DNA from 2 places in the Pseudomonas sp. LBUM1660 genome. Region 1 is predicted to be linked to the other one. Evidence: riboswitches for the same ligand, from Rfam matches in the RefSeq annotation. Region 1 holds a riboswitch; the other holds the start of a gene.
The links. A riboswitch is a leader RNA that binds a small molecule or an ion and turns the genes downstream of it on or off. The one in region 1 is predicted to bind cobalamin.
Positions count from the first base shown of each region.

Region 2: linked by a shared signal. The riboswitch ahead of cobW (cobalamin biosynthesis protein CobW) and the one ahead of cobO (cob(I)yrinic acid a,c-diamide adenosyltransferase) in region 1 are both predicted to bind cobalamin.

Region 1 covers NZ_CP166795.1:1,996,271-2,000,478, forward strand. The annotation lists gene ACA068_RS09385 (PQQ-dependent sugar dehydrogenase) at 1-553, opposite strand, end outside; gene ACA068_RS09390 (hypothetical protein) at 621-1,205, opposite strand; cobalamin riboswitch at 1,362-1,595, shown strand; gene cobO (cob(I)yrinic acid a,c-diamide adenosyltransferase) at 1,676-2,287, shown strand; gene ACA068_RS09400 (cobyrinic acid a,c-diamide synthase CobB) at 2,298-3,623, shown strand; gene bluB (5,6-dimethylbenzimidazole synthase) at 3,620-4,208, shown strand, end outside.
Region 2 covers NZ_CP166795.1:2,954,624-2,958,831, reverse strand. The annotation lists gene cobN (cobaltochelatase subunit CobN) at 1-1,447, opposite strand, end outside; gene cobW (cobalamin biosynthesis protein CobW) at 1,451-2,512, opposite strand; cobalamin riboswitch at 2,613-2,827, opposite strand; cobalamin riboswitch at 3,005-3,232, shown strand; gene ACA068_RS14010 (CbtB domain-containing protein) at 3,352-3,543, shown strand; gene ACA068_RS14005 (CbtA family protein) at 3,555-4,208, shown strand, end outside.

The DNA of each region.
Region 1 (4,208 bases):
TCGCGGTGTCGCCATTTTCATAGTGAAAGCGCAGCAAGCGGTCGGTGTCGGCGACGTACAGGTCATTGCCGACCAGGGTCATGCCGAAGGGCGAATTGAGGTTTTCCAGGAACACCGTGCGGGTTTCGGCGATGCCGTCGTGGTCCTTGTCCCGCAGCAGCGTGATGCGATTCGGGCTGGGAACGGCGGCGCCGGCACGGCCCATGACTTTCTTCATGACCCAGCCTTTAACGCCTTTGCCGTCATCGGGTTTCGGTGGCGCGTTGGTTTCGGCTACCAGCACATCGCCGTTGGGCAGCACGTAGAGCCAGCGCGGGTGATCGAGCCCTTCGGCAAATGCCGCCACTTGAGTGCCCGCCGCAGCGGTGGGTTTCGCGCCATCCGGCCAGCCGATCGCCGGGGCGATGTTCACCGTCGGGATCAGGGTCTTGTTCGGTTCGGGCAGTTTGGGTGACGGGCCGGTGCCGTCGGAGACTTGCAGGCTGGAGGTTTCACCACAAGCGGCGAGCCCTCCGGCGAGCGCGATGACGAGAACGAGCTGGGGCTTGTGCATGCTGGACTTCCCTATGAGTGCATTGTCTTAATCATAGAGAAGCTTAAGCACGCGATGGTTCAACCAGTCAGCCGCGGGCTTCCTTGAGCAGCACGGCGATGCCGGGGTGATAGTTGCCCGCTTCGTTGCGCAACTTGCGGTAGGCGTATGGGAAATACCAGGCCACGGCGCAGCTGTGTTCCTTTTGCAGGTCGTCGACCATGTCCTGGAGTTCTTCCGGTGTCGCGCTCTGCTGTGCCTTTTGAGGCGCAACGAACAGGCAGCCGAGTCTCAGGTCGCTGGCGTAGCTGATGCGCTTGGCGTTGCTGGTGATGTCCTGCAGCGCTTGAGTCAGGTTCAGGCTATTGACCCGCGGCCAGCGTTGAGTAGTCTGAAGGTAGGCGCGTTGTTCGGGGGTGGCGATATACAGATCGGCGCGGCCGTTGCGTTCCCCTTCTTCATTCTGTTTGCGCGTCGGTGTTTGTTGCAGTGTGACCATTTCCGCCATCCAGGCTGCTGCAGAGAGCAGGCCGAGGTTGGCTTTTTCGTCGTACCAATAAGGTGTGTCGTTATCGCCGCGCACAGCGTTAAAGCGGTCGATACAGTCAAACCAGCGTTCCAGCACCGGTCGCAGGAATTCCAGCTTCGGATTGCTGATGATCATGCCTTGCATGTTGCTCACCCTTGTAATTGTGTTGTTGGGTTTTATGGCGCTTTGATATCACTGCTGACGGTGTGGTGCAAGATTGACGTCACGTAATTGATGGGCAGCAGTATATCGAGCGCTCGCGCTTTGTCTTCAATTGACGCTCCACCCCCAACCCTCTAACCTTCGCGGCTTGTTTCAGGTGCTCTGTGGCGGTGGCCGACAGAGTGAAACAGGGAAGCCGGTGAGTGACTATCACCAAGCGACGAAACGTCACGATCCCGGCGCTGCCCCCGCAACGGTAAATGAGTAAAGACTGCGTCTTGAGCCACTGTGTCGACTGTCGACATGGGAAGGCGCGCAGTCCGGCGCGAGCCGCTCATGAGCCCGGAGACCGGCCTGATTCATTCAACGGCATCACGGTGGGCGATGCCAGGCTTCTTGCCGTCTATTCTTGTGCCTGCCCGCCGTTATCCAGCCTCAACGGAGAGCTCCCCATGACTGATTCCCCTGATCGTGACGAACGCCACTTGGCGCGCATGCAGCGCAAAAAAGCCGTGATCGACGAACGCATCGCCAACTCGCCGAATGAGTGCGGCCTGCTGCTGGTGCTGACCGGCAACGGCAAAGGCAAGAGCAGCTCGGCCTTCGGCATGCTCGCCCGGTCCATGGGCCACGGCATGCAGTGCGGCGTGGTGCAGTTCATCAAGGGCCGTAACAGCACCGGCGAAGAGCTGTTCTTCCGCCGCTTCCCGGAGCAGGTGCGTTTTCATGTGATGGGCGAGGGCTTCACCTGGGAAACCCAGGACCGCCAGCGTGACATCGCCGCCGCTGAAGCCGCGTGGGCTGTGTCGCGTGAGTTGTTGCGTGACCCGTCGATTGGTCTGGTGGTGCTGGATGAGTTGAATATTGCCCTCAAGCACGGTTACCTCGACCTCGATCAGGTGCTCACCGACTTGCAGGCGCGTCCACCGATGCAACACGTGGTGGTCACCGGTCGCGGCGCCAAGCCAGAGATGATCGAACTGGCCGACACGGTCACCGAAATGGGCGTGATCAAGCACGCGTTCCAGGCCGGGATCAAAGCGCAAAAAGGCGTCGAGTTGTGAGCTGCACTTTATGAGTAGCCATCGTCAATGCCCGGCGGTATTGATTGCCGCGCCGGCCTCCGGTCAGGGCAAGACCACTGTCACCGCCGCGCTGGCCCGTTTGCACCGCAATCAGGGGCGCAAGGTGCGCGTGTTCAAATGCGGCCCGGACTTTCTCGATCCGATGATTCTCGAGCGCGCCAGCGGTGCGCCGGTGTATCAACTGGACATGTGGATGGTCGGCGAGCAGGAAAGCCGTCGGCTGTTGTGGGAGGCGGCCGGGGACGCCGACCTGATCCTCATTGAAGGCGTCATGGGGCTGTTCGACGGCACGCCGTCCAGCGCCGACCTGGCGCGGCATTTCGGTGTGCCGGTGCTCGGGGTGATTGACGGCACGGCGATGGCGCAGACCTTCGGTGCGCTGGCGCTGGGGCTGGCGAAGTATCAGCCGGACTTGCCGTTTGCCGGTGTATTGGCCAACCGCGTGGGCACGCTGCGTCATGCGCAATTGCTCGAAGGCAGCCTGACTGAAGGCTTGCGCTGGTACGGCGCCTTGTCGCGGGAAACCGGGATCGAATTGCCGAGTCGGCATCTCGGTCTGGTTCAGGCCAGCGAGTTGAACGATCTCGACGTGCGCCTTGATGCGGCGGCCGAATCGCTGGCCAGCAGTTGCGATGTGGCGCTGCCGCCCGCGGTGGAATTCGCCGGGCCCGATGTGATCGCCGCCGAGCCTTTGCTTAAAGGCATCCGAATTGCCGTGGCCCGTGATGAAGCGTTCGCCTTCACCTACGGCGCGAGCCTCGATTTGCTGCGGGCCATGGGCGCCGAGTTGCTGTTCTTCTCGCCGATCCGCGATGCTGATTTGCCAGAGGCGGACAGCCTTTATCTGCCGGGCGGTTATCCGGAACTGCACCATGTGGCGCTGTCACAGAACACCTCGATGCTCGACGCGATCCGCGCCCATCATGCCGCTGGCAAACCGTTGCTGGCCGAGTGTGGCGGGATGTTGTACCTGCTCGATTCGCTGACCGATGTCGAAGGTACTCGCGCTGAATTGGTTGGCTTGCTCAAAGGTGATGCGGTGATGCAAAAGCGTCTGGCCGCGTTGGCTTTGCAAGCGGTTGAGTTGCCGGAAGGTGCGTTGCGTGGCCACACCTATCACCATTCGTTGACCAGCACCGAACTTGAGCCGATTGCCCGTGGACTCAGTCCGAACGGCGGACGGGGGGCGGAGGCGGTTTATCGTGCGGGGCGGATGACGGCCTCTTATGTGCATTTTTATTTTCCGTCCAATCCTTCGGCGGTTGCCGCTCTTTTTGCGCCGGACTTTGATGCAGTCTTCGCGAGCAGGCCATGACCGACAACGCATTCTCCGAAGCCGAACGCGAAGCGGTCTACCGGGCCATCGCCGAACGTCGCGACATGCGCCACTTCAGCGGCGGCACTGTCGAGCCTGAGTTGCTACGACGCCTGCTCGAAGCCGCCCACCAAGCGCCGAGCGTCGGCCTGATGCAGCCCTGGCGCTTCATCCGCATCAGCGACCAGGCCCTGCGCAGCAAGATCCAGCAGCTGGTGGAAGAAGAACGCATCCGCACCGCCGAAGCACTCGGCGAGCGCACCGACGAATTCATGAAGCTCAAGGTCGAAGGCATCAACGACTGCGCCGAGGTGCTGGTCGCCGCGCTGATGGACGATCGCGAGCGCCACATCTTCGGTCGTCGCACCTTGCCGGAAATGGACATGGCCTCGTTGTCCTGCGCGATCCAGAACCTCTGGCTGGCCTCCCGCGCTGAAGGTCTGGGCATGGGCTGGGTGTCGCTGTTCGAGCCGCAAGCGCTGGCGGACCTGCTGGGTTTGCCACCCGGGGCCAAGCCGTTGGCGGTTCTTTGCCTCGGCCCGGTCAAGGAATTCTATCCGGCGCCGATGCTGGTACTCGAAGGGT
Region 2 (4,208 bases), 960 kb from region 1:
TTTCGGGCGTGCCCCAGCGCTCCAGCACCGCTTGCTGATTGGCTTCGGGCAATCGGTTGAACATCAGCCGATAGTCGTCCATTGCCAAACTTTGCGCGCAGGGACGCTGATCAATGGTGTCGAGGTCGTTGCTGACACCGCCGAGCAATTGTTGAATCAACGCAGTGCCGCTGTCCGGCAACTCGTCGGGCAACGGATATCCTTCAGTGTGCAGCGCCCGCAGGATGTTCAGCGCGGCGGCCGGGGTATCGAGGCCCACGCCATTGCCAATGCGCCCATCGCGGGTCGGGTAGTTGGCGAGGATCAGCGCGATGCGTTTTTCGCTATTCGGCACTCGCGCCAGGTCGATCCAGCGCCGCGCCAGCTCGGCGACGAAATCCATGCGCTCCGGTTGTGCTCGATAGCACACCACGTCCGACTGACTGCGCTCGCTGCGCCACGCCAGGTCCTTGAAGCTGATCGGCCGGCTGATGATCCGTCCGTCCAGTTCCGGCAGCGCGATGTGCATCGCCAGATCACGCGGGCCGAGGCCCTGTTCACTGGCAAGCCAGCCCGGCTCGTTGTCCTGGGCGCAGATCGCCTGGATCACCGGAATGTTGCGTCGAAACGGCCGCAGATGCGGCGCTTCGGGGCTGGATTGAGCGAAACCGGTGGTGTTGAGGATCACCCCCGCCTCGACTTCGTCCAGCAGGTCCTCGACCACCGTCAGGCAGCCGGGCTCTTTCAGACTGGCCAGCGCAATCGGCAACGGATTTAAACCCGCCGCCTGCAAACGCTGGCAGAAAACATCGATGAACGCGGTGTTCGCCGCCTGTAAATGCGAGCGATAAAACAGCACCGCCGCCACCGGTTGACCGGCCTGCCAATCGGCTTGCCAATCGTTAAGGTCAGCGGGGCTCTTTTGCGGGTGGTAAATCGCCGTGCGCGGCAAGGTTTGCGGCTCGGCCCAGGCGTAATCGCGATCCAGCCAGCGATTGGCCAGGCAGCGGAAAAAATCCAGGGCATTGGCCATGCCGCCCTGCCGCAAAAACTGCCAGAGCCGGTCGCGGTCGTCGGCGGTCACGGTGCTCAGGTCACTGAGTTCCGGGTCCGGCCGGTCATCCCCCGGTACCAGAATCAGTTGCACACCGCGCTGGGACAGCTCCACCAGACGTTCGACCCCGTAACGCCAATAGGCGATGCCGCCGTGCAGCGAAATCAGAATCACCTTGGCATGGCGCAGCACTTCGTCGACATACAGGTCGACCGATGCGTGATTCTGCACCTGCATCGGATTGGCCAGGCGCACGCTCGGGTAATCGTCCGGCAGTTGCTGCGCCGCTTCGGCAAGCAGCGCCAGGCTGGAATCGCCGCTGCACAGGATCACCAGCTCGGCAGGGGTTTGTCCAAGGTCGGCAATGTTGTCATCCGACACGAAACCGCCGGGCTGGGTCCTGAGCAGGTGCATGGCTTAAACGCTGAGCGCGGCGCGCAATTGCGCTTCAAGCAAAGCGGCGTCCAGTTCCTGGCCGATCAGCACCAGGCGCGTGGTGCGCGCTTCACCGGCGCCCCACTGACGGTCGAAATGCTTGTCGAAACGCGTGCCCACGCCCTGAATCAGCAGGCGCATCGGTTTGTTCGGAATCGCCGCGAAACCTTTGACCCGCAGAATGCCGTGCTGGACCACCAGTTGGGTCAGCGCGTCCAGCAGCAGGCTTTCGTCGGCTTGGGGCAGTTCGATGGAGATGGAATCGAAGGCGTCGTGATCGTGATCGTCTTCGCCTTCATGGTGGTGATCGTGATGGCTGTGCCGGCTGTCGATGTGTTCTTCGGAACCGGCGCCGAGGCCGATCAACACATCCAGTGGCACGCGGCCGCTGCTGGCTTCGATGACTTTGACGGCTGGCGGCAGTTCTTCGGCGACTTCCAGGCGCACACGGGCCAGGTCTTCCGGGCTGATCAGGTCGGCCTTGTTGAGGATCACCAGGTCGGCGCTGGCCAGTTGGTCGGCGAACAGCTCGTGCAGCGGCGATTCGTGGTCCAGGTTCGGGTCGAGTTTGCGCTGGGCGTCGACCTGATCCGGGAAAGCCGCGAAAGTGCCGGCGGCAACGGCTGGGCTGTCGACCACGGTGATGACCGCGTCAACGGTGCAGGCGCTGCGGATTTCCGGCCACTGGAAGGCTTGAACCAGCGGCTTTGGCAGGGCCAGGCCCGAGGTTTCGATCAGGATGTGGTCGAGGTCGCCGCGACGGGCGACGAGTTCGCGCATCACCGGGAAGAATTCTTCCTGGACGGTGCAGCACAGGCAACCGTTGGCCAGTTCGTAGACGCGACCGTTGGCTTCTTCTTCGGTGCAACCGATGGAGCATTGTTTGAGGATTTCGCCGTCAATGCCCAGCTCGCCGAACTCGTTGACGATCACCGCGATGCGGCGGCCCTGCGCGTTGTCGAGCATGTGCCGCAGCAAGGTGGTTTTACCCGAGCCGAGGAAGCCGGTAACGATGGTGACGGGGAGTTTGGCCAGTGTTTTCATCGGATGCCCTTTGGCAAGGTGGCGGGCATACGGGACGACAATCGCTGCGACGGATGCGCGCGCGGAAGAGTTCGCCACCGGATCACCCCGCCCGGTTGTAGTGAGAATCTGTGTCGAGGCAGGTCTCCTGGCTGACGGTGTGCCGGGCTTGAGGGCCTGGCATTCACTGCGCCTTCCCGCGAACCCGCTGAACAGGGTTTGCAGTGGCGTGGCAGCGAACATCACCGTTCACAGTTGCGGGGGCAGCCGCGGCATCGACCGCGTTCCCTTCTTAGCTTCGGCAAATGCCGAAGAACCTCGAAAGCGCAAGGCTACGCATGGTGTGGGGGCGGGTCAATGTCTTGTGGTGCCCTCACCGGCCCCTTCGCGGGCAAGCCTCGCTCCTACAGGATGGCGGTGCTTTTGTAGGAGCGAGGCTTGCCCGCGAAGAATTCACCTCGGCATCGAAATGAGAACCCATGCCAATTGACGCCAAACCCCCGCCCATGCTCTCCTACACGCCTTGTTACGGGTGCCCTTCACAGGGTGAAACGGGAAACCGGTGAATCATGTGCTTTACTCAAAGCCATGTCAGTCCGGTGCTGCCCCCGCAACGGTAAGCGAGCGAAGCGTCAGATCCACTGTGCCAGCAGTTCGGCATGGGAAGGTGATGCTTGCAGGTTCAGGCGCAAGCCTTGGCCCCTCGTGAGCCCGGAGACCGGCCCGCAACACAAAGTGACCTTTACGTCACCGAATAACAAACCCGCGGTGGGCGGGCGCTGTTTGAACCTCTGCGCGCCCGACTCGCAGGGGTCTTCCATGCGCTCTATTCACCCACTGACAGACCAGAGGGAAGCGCCATGTCGATCATCAGCAGCACCGGCCACAGCACCGCCAGCACCACCACGACCCTGAGCCAACGCCTGACCACCGCCGTATGCGCGTCGATCCTCGGTGCGTGCCTCGTGTATTTCGCCGGTTTCTCGCACATCGAAGCGGTGCACAATGCCGCGCACGATACCCGTCACAGTTCAGCCTTCCCGTGCCATTGAGACCTGCCGACATGATCAAGCGTATTGCGCAAACCGCAGGTTTCAGCGGGCTGCTGGCCGCCCTGTTGCTGACCCTGCTGCAAAGTTTCTGGGTCTCTCCGCTGATTCTGCAGGCCGAAACCTACGAAAAATCCGAGCCGGCCGCTGTTGAAGTTCACGAACACGCCGCCGGTGTCGCCGCTCACACTCACGACGCCGAAGCCTGGGAGCCGGAAGACGGCTGGCAGCGTGTGCTGTCGACCACGGGCGGCAACCTGGTGGTCGCCGTCGGTTTCGCCCTGATGCTCGCCGGTCTCTACACCTTGCGTGCACCGACCAAAACCTCCCAAGGCTTGCTTTGGGGCCTGGCCGGTTACGCGACCTTCGTGCTGGCGCCGACCCTCGGCCTGCCGCCTGAACTGCCGGGCACTGCCGCGGCTGATCTGGCCCAACGGCAACTCTGGTGGATCGGCACGGCCGCGTCCACGGCGGTCGGCATCGCGCTGATCGTGTTCAGTCGTCACTGGCTGATGAAGATCCTCGGCGTGGCGATTCTCGCCGTTCCGCACGTGATCGGCGCGCCGCAACCGGAAGTGCACTCAATGCTCGCTCCGGAAGCGCTGGAAGCGCAGTTCAAAATCGCATCGCAGCTGACCAACGTCGCGTTCTGGCTGGCCCTGGGCCTG